One region of the Metabacillus mesotrionivorans genome, then DNA from elsewhere that is predicted to be linked to it. Evidence: riboswitches for the same ligand, from Rfam matches in the RefSeq annotation. Region 1 holds a riboswitch; the other holds the start of a gene.
What was found. Region 1 has a riboswitch for S-adenosylmethionine ahead of mtnW (2,3-diketo-5-methylthiopentyl-1-phosphate enolase). Riboswitches for the same ligand answer to the same signal wherever they lie in the genome.
Positions count from the first base shown of each region.

Region 2: linked by a shared signal. The riboswitch ahead of ACTSEZ_RS11010 (methionine ABC transporter ATP-binding protein) and the one ahead of mtnW (2,3-diketo-5-methylthiopentyl-1-phosphate enolase) in region 1 are both predicted to bind S-adenosylmethionine.

Region 1 is NZ_JBQMFF010000001.1:598,186-604,378, reverse strand. Features, by position in the region: gene cbpA (cyclic di-AMP binding protein CbpA) at 60-713, opposite strand; gene mtnD (acireductone dioxygenase) at 1,006-1,539, opposite strand; gene ACTSEZ_RS03015 (methylthioribulose 1-phosphate dehydratase) at 1,565-2,197, opposite strand; gene ACTSEZ_RS03010 (2-hydroxy-3-keto-5-methylthiopentenyl-1-phosphate phosphatase) at 2,194-2,856, opposite strand; gene mtnW (2,3-diketo-5-methylthiopentyl-1-phosphate enolase) at 2,853-4,091, opposite strand; SAM riboswitch class I at 4,170-4,277, opposite strand; gene ACTSEZ_RS03000 (pyridoxal phosphate-dependent aminotransferase) at 4,331-5,521, opposite strand; gene ACTSEZ_RS02995 (carbon-nitrogen family hydrolase) at 5,623-6,193, shown strand, end outside.
Region 2 is NZ_JBQMFF010000003.1:211,150-217,342, reverse strand. Features, by position in the region: gene ACTSEZ_RS11015 (O-acetylhomoserine aminocarboxypropyltransferase/cysteine synthase family protein) at 1-1,234, shown strand, start outside; SAM riboswitch class I at 1,456-1,562, shown strand; gene ACTSEZ_RS11010 (methionine ABC transporter ATP-binding protein) at 1,693-2,718, shown strand; gene ACTSEZ_RS11005 (methionine ABC transporter permease) at 2,711-3,367, shown strand; gene ACTSEZ_RS11000 (MetQ/NlpA family ABC transporter substrate-binding protein) at 3,382-4,209, shown strand; gene ACTSEZ_RS10995 (carboxymuconolactone decarboxylase family protein) at 5,149-5,517, shown strand; gene ACTSEZ_RS10990 (YuzK family famiily protein) at 5,714-5,884, shown strand; gene sufC (Fe-S cluster assembly ATPase SufC) at 6,054-6,193, shown strand, end outside.

The sequences.
Region 1 (6,193 bases):
TAAACCTTTATTTCCAATTTTTTTAAAAATAAAAAGAACCGGAATTACCGGTTCTGCAGTTATTTCATCAGTACTTTCTCACTTTTGTTTACATCATCCACTGCGGTCACTCTGAAATCTTTTTCTTCGAGTTTTTTGATGATTTTATGAAGCTTTTTTTCTGAAATATCATGGGACAGATTTACGATGATCCGTCTTAAATATGTATCTCCATTATCCAGTGTGAGCAGCCCTTCGATATTTACATCTTTGATGGCAGAGACGAGCTCCTTGATGGCACCCTTGTGTTCTTTAGTGCCGACAGTCAGGATATAACCTCCTGTTTTCATGCCGAATGAATCTTCAAGAACATCCATGATGTTTCCATGTGTAATGATTCCGGAAAATTCATCTTTTTCATTCAGGACAGCCAAAAATGGAAGCCTTCTGATTGTCAGAAACGTTTTAAAAAACGAATCCTCCTCGTAAACAAATGCATCCTTATCTGCAATCAAAGATTCAATTGAATCCTCATCCTTGCCCTGCTTTTCTACATAATAATCGAGCAGATCAACTTTATAGATCAAACCTGCGAAAACTGTTCCGTTGTCTTTCAGAACAGGAATGCTGCGGTAGCCTGATTCTTTCAGTAATTCGTAAGCTTCTTTTACAGTGCTCTCCGCCTTGCAGTACCTGACATCTTCTTTTTTAACAAAATTGTAGCGAATTTTCATGCTGACAATCCTCCCCTCTCTATATTGTTGAAAATTTACCATAGAACAGGACAAGAGTAAAGAAAATTCGTATTATTTCGTCTAATAGCCAGAACAAAAGCGGAAGCGCCAAGCCCCTCTCCGATAGGCAGATAAGATTTCCGCGGAAAAGTCCGGGTCGTTCTGACAGAGGATTTAGGCGCTTACCCTTGCCGATGATAACTTTGTTATGTTATCCACAACCTTTTACTCTTTATAATTTTCCTAAACACAAGAAACCCCCTTTCTGAAAGTGAAGGGGGTTTAAGACCGTTTAAGCCTGCTGCTGTTCTTTTTCGTAGATAGGTACCCATCCTTCTGTCGTTACAAAAATGCGGACTGCTACTACTTTGCGGTCTTCCTGCAGTGTAAAGTAGTGGCGGATGTTCGGAGGAACAGAGATCAGGTCGCCTGGATCCAGTTCAACATCAAAAAATGAGCCGTCTTTTGCCTGGATAATAAAAATACCGTGGCCGCTGACAATAAAGCGGACTTCGTCATCTGTGTGATGGTGCTCCTGCTGGAAATTTTGAAGAAGCTGTTCAAGATTCGGCGTGCTTTCAGACAAAGAAATAACGTCCTGCGCCTTGTAGCCGCGGCGTTCCGAGATATCCGCAATTTCATTTGTGAACACCTGAAGAATTTCTTCTTTTTGTTCATCAGAAAGACTGAAGTTTTCTCTCAATGCCTCAGGCAGCTTCTCTATATCCCATTGCTCATAAATAACCTCCTGCGCATTAAGAAAAGCTGAAACTTCCTTTTGATCTGTTAATCTTTCATTCGTTTCTTGAAGTCGGATCGTCGCCATCCTTCATTCCTCCTGTATGTTAAATTTATCGCACAAGCGATTTTGCCTGTTTAAGAGCAAGTAATTTCACTTGATAAGAAAATAAAAATTCGCACGCTTCCAGCACTTTTTTGGCTTCAAAAGCGTTTTTTCCCCATACCGTAATGCCGTGGTTCCGGATGAGAACGGCACCAGAGCTGCCTTTTGCATACTGACCAAAATCAGCAGCAAGAGCAGGAATATCCGCAGGGTTTTCGATGATTGGAATATGCCATTCCGCATCCTCTTCCCACAGCCCGAAAGCTTTAATAATCTCCTGCCCTTTGAAAGTGATTCCGCCTTCATCGCCATATATTTCAGAAATCACATTATTGTCTACGGTGTGGACATGGAGGCTGCAGCCGGCACTGGTCCGCTTATAGATTTCAACGTGCAGAAGGGTTTCCGCTGAAGGCCTTTGAGCTGTGTCTTCAAGGGGTGTTCCAGCACCGTCCACAAGCAGAAAATCTTCATCTGTTTCAAGTCTCTTATCTTTTCCGCTTGATGTGACCAGAAATGAAAGAGGGTCGGAATGTACTTTTATCGCAAGATTTCCGCTTGTACCCGGGAACCAGTCCCGTTCCGCCAGTTCCCTTTTCACAGCTGCAAGCTCACTCCAGCGCTGTTTATATAAGCTCATACTGCTGCCTCCTGCCTTGTCTTCAGCCCTTCAATTACGTCATAAAAGCTTGAAAAAGCCTGATGGCGCAGCTTTAGTGCATCGCATTTTTCAAGAAGATAATCCCGGGCAAATACAAAATCTGCAAGCTTGGCCGCTTCAAGATCTGTCACCGAATCTCCGATCACAATGACCTCCTGATCAGAGGCAGCAAGCTTCCTGATGATGCTCGGCTTACAGCATCCGCAGTCATTTGTGCACCTGTCATCACATGAGTTCGGCCAGAGGATTTGAACATATTCCCCGCTGAAATCTGATTCATTACAGTAGACACGGTCATGCTCTACAAGACCGTTTAACAGCGGATAGACAAAAAAATCAATGCCTCCGCTCACAACGTACAGCGGTATTTCATTGTCTTTTGCAAATTGAACAAAGTCACTGAATCCGTCCCGGATTTGTGCGGTAAACAGCAAATGCTGAATCATATCCCCCTTGAGATGTGACGGGATCAGCTCAAACATCCTGCCGACTCCTTCACGGACTGAGATGCGCTGGCTTAAAACGTCATCTTTCAGAGAGTTCCACTCAGAAGGTGCAAATTGTTTCATGAGCGCGATAATATTGTCATTGTTTGTTATCGTGCCGTCAAAATCGCAGATAATAACCGGTTTGCTCATCGGTTCACCTCCACCTGACCCCATAGATCCAGTGCAAGCTGAAGGTCGCGTTCACTTTTAGCTTTTTCAGATAATGAGATGCCTTCAAGCACAGCATCGATTGCAGAGCGGAAAGCTCTTCCGCCCGCCTGCGCACCGTCTGGATGCCCGTGTACGCCTCCGCCGGCATTAATGACGCTGTCGATGCCAAAATCCTGGATCAAAACAGGCACAAGACCCGGATGAATTCCTGCTGATGGAACCGGAAACGTTTCTTTTAACCCAGTGCTCTCTTTGCACGCTGCACCGATAGACAGTGCGGCATCCCTTTCAAGTGCCACACTGCCGTATGGCGACGGGAAGAGGGAAAAGTCAGCTCCGCACTGGCGAAGCAATTTTCCAAGCAGCAGAGAATGTGAAATCCCATAAAGGGCGGAAGAAGACAAAGCACCGCTTACAGCAGGGTGCGCCATGATCGGGACATGAATCTCCCTGTCTTCTGCAAGCTCCTGCAAAACGTCAAGACCATAAGCGAAAACATTAAAAAGAATGGCGTCCGCCCCAAGCTCTGAAGCGCGTCTTGCCTTCTCTTTGAGACTGAATGTCTTTCCGGTTAAGTTAACAGCGTACATCGCTTTGTGGCCGGTCTCCTCATACACCCTGCCGAGCAATTCTTTTCCTGCTGTGATTCTTTGTTCAAACGGCGTAAGCGGATTGTCAAACAGGATTTCGTCATCCTTTACAAGATCAACGCCGCCAAGCACCTGATTTCTTAGCTGTTCTTTTAAAAACGATAAATCACGTCCGATGACTCCTTTGAAAATGCTCATGAGAAGAGGCCGGTTATAGACTCCGAGTTTTTCCCTGATGCCGCTTATGCCGAATGCAGGTCCCTGAAAAGAAGAAAGAAGATCTCCTGTAAACTCCAAATCAAGCAGTTTCACTTCCCCGTCAAGAGATAGCTTTCCGAAAACCGTCGTCAGGACCGCAGGCAGGTCATGAGAATAGTTCACGCCGGGATAGAATATTTTCACAATACCTTTTTTCACTTTTTTTCCGAGAAACTCGGAAATGCGTTCTTCAGCATCTGTTTCTTCAACGGAAACAACTTGACCCTTATGCTGTTTCAGCTGCTGCTGTGTAAGCTCCGGAAGGTCCGTCCATGAGCCGACCGTAAGGCTGGTGGCAATTCCTTCTGCTTTTTTTTGGATGCTGTACTGATCATAGATGAGATAGGTTGCTGTAACGCCGCTCATGATTGTACCTGCCTTTCGCATTTAAATAAAAAAGGTCCCCTCCGCTGACGGAAGAGACCTTATCTGAAATGGGTAAGATCCTTATCTGCCAGCAATAGCTGCAAGATTTAGCACCGTGCTTAAACACTGTTTAAGTCGGTTGCCGGGCTTCATCGGGCCAGTCCCTCCACCTGCTCTTGATAAGAATTGTATATGTTCTGAATAACCTGAAATTAATTTGGATTATGACAGCTTTTCCCTCAGCTGTCAACCGGCAATGAAAAGAGATTTAAAGATTTTATTCTATCTGCGGCTTCTCTTAATCTCTCTTCAGAGGTTAAGAGTCCGGCACGGACATATCCCTCACCAAACGTCCCGAATCCAATGCCCGGCGCCACGCATACATGAGCGTGTTCCAGCAGATAGTCAGCGAAGGATTCCGATGTGAATCCCTCGGGTACAGGCAGCCATGCAAAGAATGATCCAGGCGGGGCCTCCACTTTCCAGCCGATGCGGTTCAGCGCGTTTATAAACGCCGCACGTCTGCTTTCATAGCGTGCGACAAGCTCGCTGACACAGTCCTGCGGGGCAAGAAGAGCAACAGCCGCAGCTTCCTGTATTCCGCTGAATACACTGACAAACATGTGATCCTGCAAAAGATTAATCGACTCTATGACACTTTTATTGCCTACTGCAAAACCGATCCTCCACCCTGCCATGTTATACGTCTTAGAAAGCGTATAAATTTCGATTCCAGTCTCTTTTGCTCCATCTGATTCTAGAAAGCTGATTGGCTTTCTGCCGTCAAAACCGATGCCTCCATAAGCAAAATCATGGACGACGCATATATCATTTTCTTCTGCAAACGCAACCGTTTCATCGAAAAAGCTCCTGCTGGCCACTGCCCCTGTAGGGTTGTTCGGATAGTTTAAAAACATGAGCTTTGCATCCGCCTTCGCTTTTTCTGAGAGCTTAGAGTAGTCAGGCAAAAACTCATTTTCCTTCAAAAGAGGCATATATTCCATACGGGCCCTCGCAAGCTCCACTCCTGACCAATAATCCGGATAGCCCGGATCGGGAACTAGAACTGTCTCACCGGGATTAAGGAGACACTGCGGAATTTCCACAAGACCTGCCTTTCCCCCAAAAAGAATGGCCACTTCTGTGTCAGGATCCAGTGTGACGCTATATTCCCTTTGATAAAATTCTGCTATCGCCGTTTTTAAAAAGCGCTGTCCTCTAAACGGTGAATATTTGTGATAGTCCGGTTTGCCTGCCGCTTCCTGCAGAGCTTTTACAATATGAGGCGGCGTCGGCTGATCGGGATTCCCCTGGCCAAGATTAATGACATCATGCCCGGCCTCAATACTCGCATTTACTTTTGCAACGAGACTTGCAAAAAATTGTTTCGGAAGATTATTCAATAGCGTTGATTGCTCAAACTTTTTCATCTTTGCACCTTCTTGTGAAAATTCTTGAAATTCTAGTCAAAAATCATATATTGTTATAGTCAGCTTGTAAAGGAAAATATTTTTTAGCGGAGATGACGTATATGAAACTTAAAATCGCCTGCCTGCAGACAGACATTGCATTCGGAAAACCGGAAGAAAACATTGCAGCAGCGGAAAAAAAGATAAAATCCATCATGCTCAGCGACAATCCTGATGTTATTGTCCTGCCGGAATTATGGACGACCGGATATGACCTGACACGTCTTGATGTGCTGGCAGATGAAGAAGGAAAACGCACCCTTTCCCTGATGAGCGGCCTTTCAAAAAACTGCTCGGTTAATATCATAGCAGGGTCTGTAGCTAAAAGAACAGAAGCAGGAGTAACAAACACCATGTATGTGTTTAACACCCAGGGTGAACTCCTGCACGAATACAGCAAACTGCACCTTTTCAAACTGATGGATGAACACTTGTATCTTAACGGCGGCACAGAAAAAGGACTTTTTAAGCTTGAAGGAATTCAAAGTGCCGGAGTCATTTGCTATGACATCCGTTTTCCTGAATGGATCCGCGCTCATACGGTTAATGGAGCTGAAATCCTGTTCGTTGTTGCGGAGTGGCCGCTTCCGAGACTTAATCACTGGAAAACCATGCTGCTCAGCCGCGCAATTG
Region 2 (6,193 bases), on a different contig from region 1:
TCCGATTTATCAGTCTAATGCATACGTTTTTAATGACACTGAGCACGCTTCAAACTTATTTGCATTAAAAGAACAGGGGTACATTTATACGCGTATACATAATCCGACTTCCTCCGTCCTTGAGGAGCGCATCGCTGAACTTGAAGGCGGTGTCGGAAGTCTTGCGGTAGCAAGCGGTATGGCAGCCATCACCCTCTCGATTCTGAATATTGCCGGTGCCGGGGATGAAATCGTGTCCGCATCGAGTCTCTACGGGGGAACCTATAATCTTTTCCAGACGACCTTGCCTAAATACGGCATTGAAACTACATTTGTTAATCCGGAGAACCCGGAAAATTTCAGAAGCGCGATTACAGAAAAAACGAAGGCGATTTTTGCCGAGACAATCGGCAACCCGAGTCTTCAAGTGCTGGATATAGAAGCCGTTGCAAAAATTGCACATGAGGCCGGCATTCCGCTGATTGTAGATAATACATTCGCCACGCCGTATTTGTGCCGCCCGCTCGAACACGGGGCTGATATTGTTGTTCATTCTGCGACGAAGTGGCTGCTTGGAAATGGCACAACGCTTGGCGGCGTCATTGTAGATGGAGGGAAATTTGACTGGAACAGCAGAAAGTTCCCGGGTTTCACCACACCTGACCCAAGCTATCATAACCTGGTTTACGCAGAAGCCCTTCCGGAAGCGGCTTATATTGTAAAAGCCAGAGTGCAGCTGCTGAGAGATCTTGGTCCTGCACTCAGCCCGTTTAATGCTTTTCAATTTAACCTCGGTCTTGAAACGCTGCATGTCAGAATGAAAGAGCATATCTCGAATACGAGGAAGGTTGTATACTATCTGAATGGACATCCTGCAGTTAAATGGGTTCTCTATCCTGAAGATTCAAAGCATCCGGACCGGGCACTTGCTGAGAAATACTTGCCGGAGGGAGCTGGTGCAGTCGTGGTGTTCGGCATTGAAGGCGGACGCGAAGCAGGGGCTAAAGTGATCAACTCTGCGGAGCTGTGGTCACACGTTGCAAATGTAGGGGATGCAAAGAGCCTCATCATTCATCCGGCAAGCACGACACATCAGCAGCTCGACGCTGACGGCCTGAGAAAATCAGGCGTAACAGAGGATTTAATCAGGCTCTCTGTTGGCATTGAACATATAGACGATCTGCTCGAAGACTTGGAGCAGGCAATTGAAAAGGCTGTCGGCATAAGGTCACTGACAGAATCGACAGCACGATAAGACAAGGTTATCCTCGTCCAGCTCCAGCGCCTAAATCCTCTGTCAGAACAAATCCGTCAAAAAAGTCAAACCCGGACTTTTTCGCCGGATTCTTATCTGCCTATCGGATCTGACCAAGGCGCTTGCGCTTTTGTTCTTGACACGTACTTTTGTTGCATGATAGAATCACTCTCGTACTATAAACTCACTAAATATACAGTCAATTTAATAAATTTGTCAGTCTCTTATCCAGAGAGGTGGAGGGAAGTGCCCTATGAAGCCCGGCAACCGTCAACATTGTTGAAAAGGTGCCAATTCACTCAAAGCTTGCAGCTTTGAAAGATGAGAGAAAGGTTTTTTCACATATGCCTTTCTGCTCATTTCTGCAGAAAGGCTTTTTTGTTTACTGAGAAAAAACATGAAGCAAGGCGATATAGAGCAAAATGTTAGTGAGTGGAATTTTGGAAGAAGGTGAATTCATGATTACGCTAAAGGACGTACGAAAAGTCTTTCAGACGAAGAATGGCCGAGTTACGGCTGTTGATTCCGTCAATCTGGACATAAACAAAGGTGAAATTTTCGGAATTATCGGTTATAGCGGCGCCGGGAAAAGTTCACTTATCCGCCTGCTGAACGGACTTGAAAAACCAACGGAAGGCTCCATTCAGGTGGCCGGCCAGGGCATCGATAAAATCAGCGGCAGCGATCTTAGAAAAGCGCGGCAGGAAATCAGCATGATTTTCCAGCATTTTAACCTTCTTTGGTCAAGAACAGTCCGTGAAAACATTTCGTTTCCGCTAGAGATTGCCGGAATAAAAAGTGCTCAGCGGGCTAAAAGGGTTGAAGAGCTGATTAAGCTTGTCGGACTTGAAGGCCGGGAAGACTCATATCCTTCCCAGCTGAGCGGAGGACAAAAGCAGAGGGTCGGTATTGCGAGAGCCCTTGCCAACAATCCAAAAGTGCTGCTTTGTGACGAGGCAACCTCAGCACTTGACCCGCAGACAACCGATTCCATTCTTGACCTGCTTGTTGACATTAACGAACGGTTAGGGCTGACGATTGTTCTGATTACCCACGAAATGCATGTTATCCGAAAAATCTGCCACCGCGTGGCAGTCATGGAAAGCGGAAAAATTGTTGAACAGGGAGAAGTGCTTGACGTATTCAGAAGGCCACAGCAGTCGATCACCAAGCGCTTTGTGAAACAAATAACAGAGCCGGACGACACGCAGGAAACAATGGAGCTGATCCTTGAAAAATATAAGCAAGGCATGGTTATTCAGCTGACATTTGTAGGTGACTCAACTGAAAATCCCCTTATTACGAACCTGATCCGAAACCATCCGATTCAGGTAAACATTCTTCAGGGGAAAATTTCACAAACGCAAAGCGGATCTTACGGCACACTGTTTATCCACATGGACGGCGAACAGGGTGAGCTTGAAAGAGCGATGGCCTACATCCGCAGCCAAGAGGTCGAGGCGGAGGTGATTTCAAATGTTTGAGAACGTGAGATGGGAAAACGTATGGGAAGCAACCAGTGAAACCCTGTTCATGACTGCATTCTCGGTGGCGGCGACATTTGTACTGGGCATTATCCTCGGCTTGCTGCTCTTCCTGACATCCAGAGGCGGAATTTGGGAAAACAAGCCGGTTAATGTCATCATATCTGCATTTGTAAACATTTTTAGATCGATTCCGTTTATCTTGCTGATCATTTTACTTATTCCTTTTACCAAGGCCATTCTTGACACGTTCCTTGGTGCAAAGGCGGCACTGCCGGCATTAATTATCGGCGCTGCTCCGTTTTATGGCCGGATGGTTGAAATTGCACTCCGTGAAATTGATAAAGGAGTTATTGAAGCGGCCAGATCAATGGGCGCTAAAACATCTACAATTATCTGGAAGGTCCTGATTCCAGAATCATCTCCTGCTTTAATTTCCGGGATTACAGTAACAGCGATTGCTCTTGTCGGCTACACAGCCATGGCTGGAGTAGTTGGTGCAGGCGGCCTTGGAAACCTTGCCTTTTTGGAAGGCTTCCAGAGAAACAATAATGCTGTAACGATGATTGCAACCATTTTAATACTTGTCATTGTCTTCATTATCCAATTTATTGGAGATTTTATAACATCAAAATTAGATAAACGTTAGGGAGGATTATCACTATGAAAAAATTACTCTTAAGTGCTGTTTTTGCTACATCTGCTTTTGCTCTTGCTGCCTGCGGCGGCGGTGATGGTGGCGGCGAGGAAACAAAGACCCTCAAAATTGGAGCATCAAATGTTCCTCATGCTGAAATTTTAGAAGAAGCCCAGCCTTTACTTGAAGAAAAAGGCATCGAGCTTGATATCGTTCCTTTCCAGGACTACATCCTGCCGAACAAATCCCTTGCAAGCGAAGAAATTGATGCTAACTACTTCCAGCATATCCCGTACCTTGAGTCACAAATGGCTGAAAACAAGGACTACGATTTTGTGAATGCCGGCGGTATCCACATCGAGCCGATCGGTGTTTATTCTAAAAAGCATAAATCACTTGAAGATATTCCTGAAGGCGGAACGATCATTATGAGCAACTCTGTTGCTGATCATGGACGCATGCTTTCCCTTCTTGAAAATGAAGGCCTGATTACAATTAAAGAAGGTGTCGATAAAACAACAGCTACGGTTGACGACATCGGCGAAAACAAAAAGAACCTGAAATTTAAAGCTGACGTTGAAGCAAGCATCCTTCCTCAGGCTTATAACAATGACGAGGGAGATGCAGTTCTGATCAACACGAACTATGCAATCGGAGCCGGTCTGAATCCTCAAAAAGATGCAATTGCACTTGAAGGATCTGATTCTCCATATGTAAACATCATTACTGTCCGTAAAGGTGACGAAAACAAAGAAGAGATCAAAGCGCTTGTGGACGTTCTTCACTCAGAAGAAATCCAGAAGTTCATTGAAGAAAAATACGAAGGTGCCGTTGTGCCTGTAGACGGAAAATAAGTTGCACAGCCATTGGAAAATCCGAACTGGGAAATCAGTTCGGGTTTTTTCTTGTGCTGACACTTTTCAGGGGCTAGGGCTAAAGGGTTATGAGGAGCGGAGATATAACCATTCGAACAGTTCTGAATGAGCTAAAAGGGCATAAGCAGAGAAGATATGGCCCTTCAGGCAGGTACACGAGAGCCGAAAGGTCATAAGGAGCGGAGATATAGCCCTTCAGGCAGGTACACGAGAGCCGAAAGGTCATAAGGAGCGGAGATATAGCCCTTCAAACAGATCTGAATGAGCTGAAGCGTCATAAGAAGTGGAGATATAACCATTCGAATAGTTCTGAATCAGATGAAGGGTCATAAGCAGAGAAGATATGATCCTTCAGTAAGGTCCACGGGAGATGAGTGTTCATAAGGAGCGGAGATATGACCCTTCAAACAGATCTGAATGAGCTAAAGAGTCATAAGTAACGGAGATGCTTCCGGTTATGGAGTCACTCCCTAAAATGGATCAAAAACACCAGTGTACTGAAGCGGAGGGAACTTGACTCCTTGTCCAGCTGCAGCGCCAAACTCCTTTGTCAGAACAAAATCCCCCAAAAAGGCGGGACCCGGACTTTTCGGGTGATTTCTTATCTGACTGCCGGAGCAAAACGGGCGCTTCCGCTTTTCTAAGGGAAGAAGAGGGCACGGAAGATCCCGCAAGCGCAGCGAGGAAGCTTCCGGCCCTCCCCGCGGTAATCTTGTTCCCGGAGCGGAAGGGAACGGGTACTACTGCAAACTAAATTAGAAAAGAAAATTCCTCCTTAAACAACATTAAATATTATATAGAAGAAAACAGCCACTCCAAACCAAATATGAAGCTGCTGCATCCTGTATTTTTCCGCATACTCTGGACCTGTTTTCTGCATACTAACGGTGTTGAATCTTAGGAATGGAGCTGAACATCATGCAGCATTTTGAACCGAGAAACTCAAGCGAAGCAGCTTTGCACGATTACAAAGAAGGCCTTGGCATCTTTACAGAAAAAATGCCGGAACTTGCTCACCTTTATAATGAATTTACACAGGAATGCTTTAAGGAAGGGACTCTCTCCCAAAAAGAAAAACAGCTGATTGCCCTTGGGATCAGTATTTACTCCCAGGATGAATACTGCATCATTTATCATACAAAGGGATGCCTTGATCAGGGTGCGAGCGAACAGGAAATTCTCGAAACCGTAGGCGTGACGGCTGCATTCGGCGGAGGAGCCGCCATGAGCCAGTCTGTTACGCTTGTTCAGGAATGCATCACAGAGCTTAATCAGCTGAAACAGTAGCAAACAGCAGGAAATAAGAGCATCTATTTAAATTCTGCCTGCATCAGGCAGTGAAGAGCTCTGTTTGTATGTCACTCATTCTTATCCCTTCTCAGCAGGTTTGAACTTTTTTACAAGGGGTATTACGATAGTAGTATCGTTTTTACAAAACCTGAGAGGATGATTCATTATCTACGCAAGTCAGCAGAAGCTTGATTTGAATTACACGACTGAAATGGAAAAGGCTCTTATGCAGTCCCACAAAATGGGGTACGCAGTGTACAGCAGAAACCATGAGAAGCGTATGGAAGTAGAAAAGAATCGTGAAGAGGACTATCAGAAAAGCAAACAGCTGTTTGCGGAACTTGACCGGAAAATGAATGGATAGACTATGGATAAAAGGAATCAGCCGCAGGCTGGTTCCTTTTGGGTTGCGGCGAATTGGCTCAGCCTCCGAAAAAGTTGTATTCACTTTTCATTTGTTATAAAATTAGAATGAGAATAAATTGAGAATGATTAAATTCAGATCTTATAGATTATTGGAGGTATAAGCAGTTATGGCAGGATCAACATTAGTGATTAAAGATTTACACGTGGAAATCGACGGAAAAGAGATTTTGAAAGGTGTAAACCTTGAAATAAAAGGCGGAGAGTTCCACGCAATCATGGGACCGAATGGTACTGGTAAATCAACGCT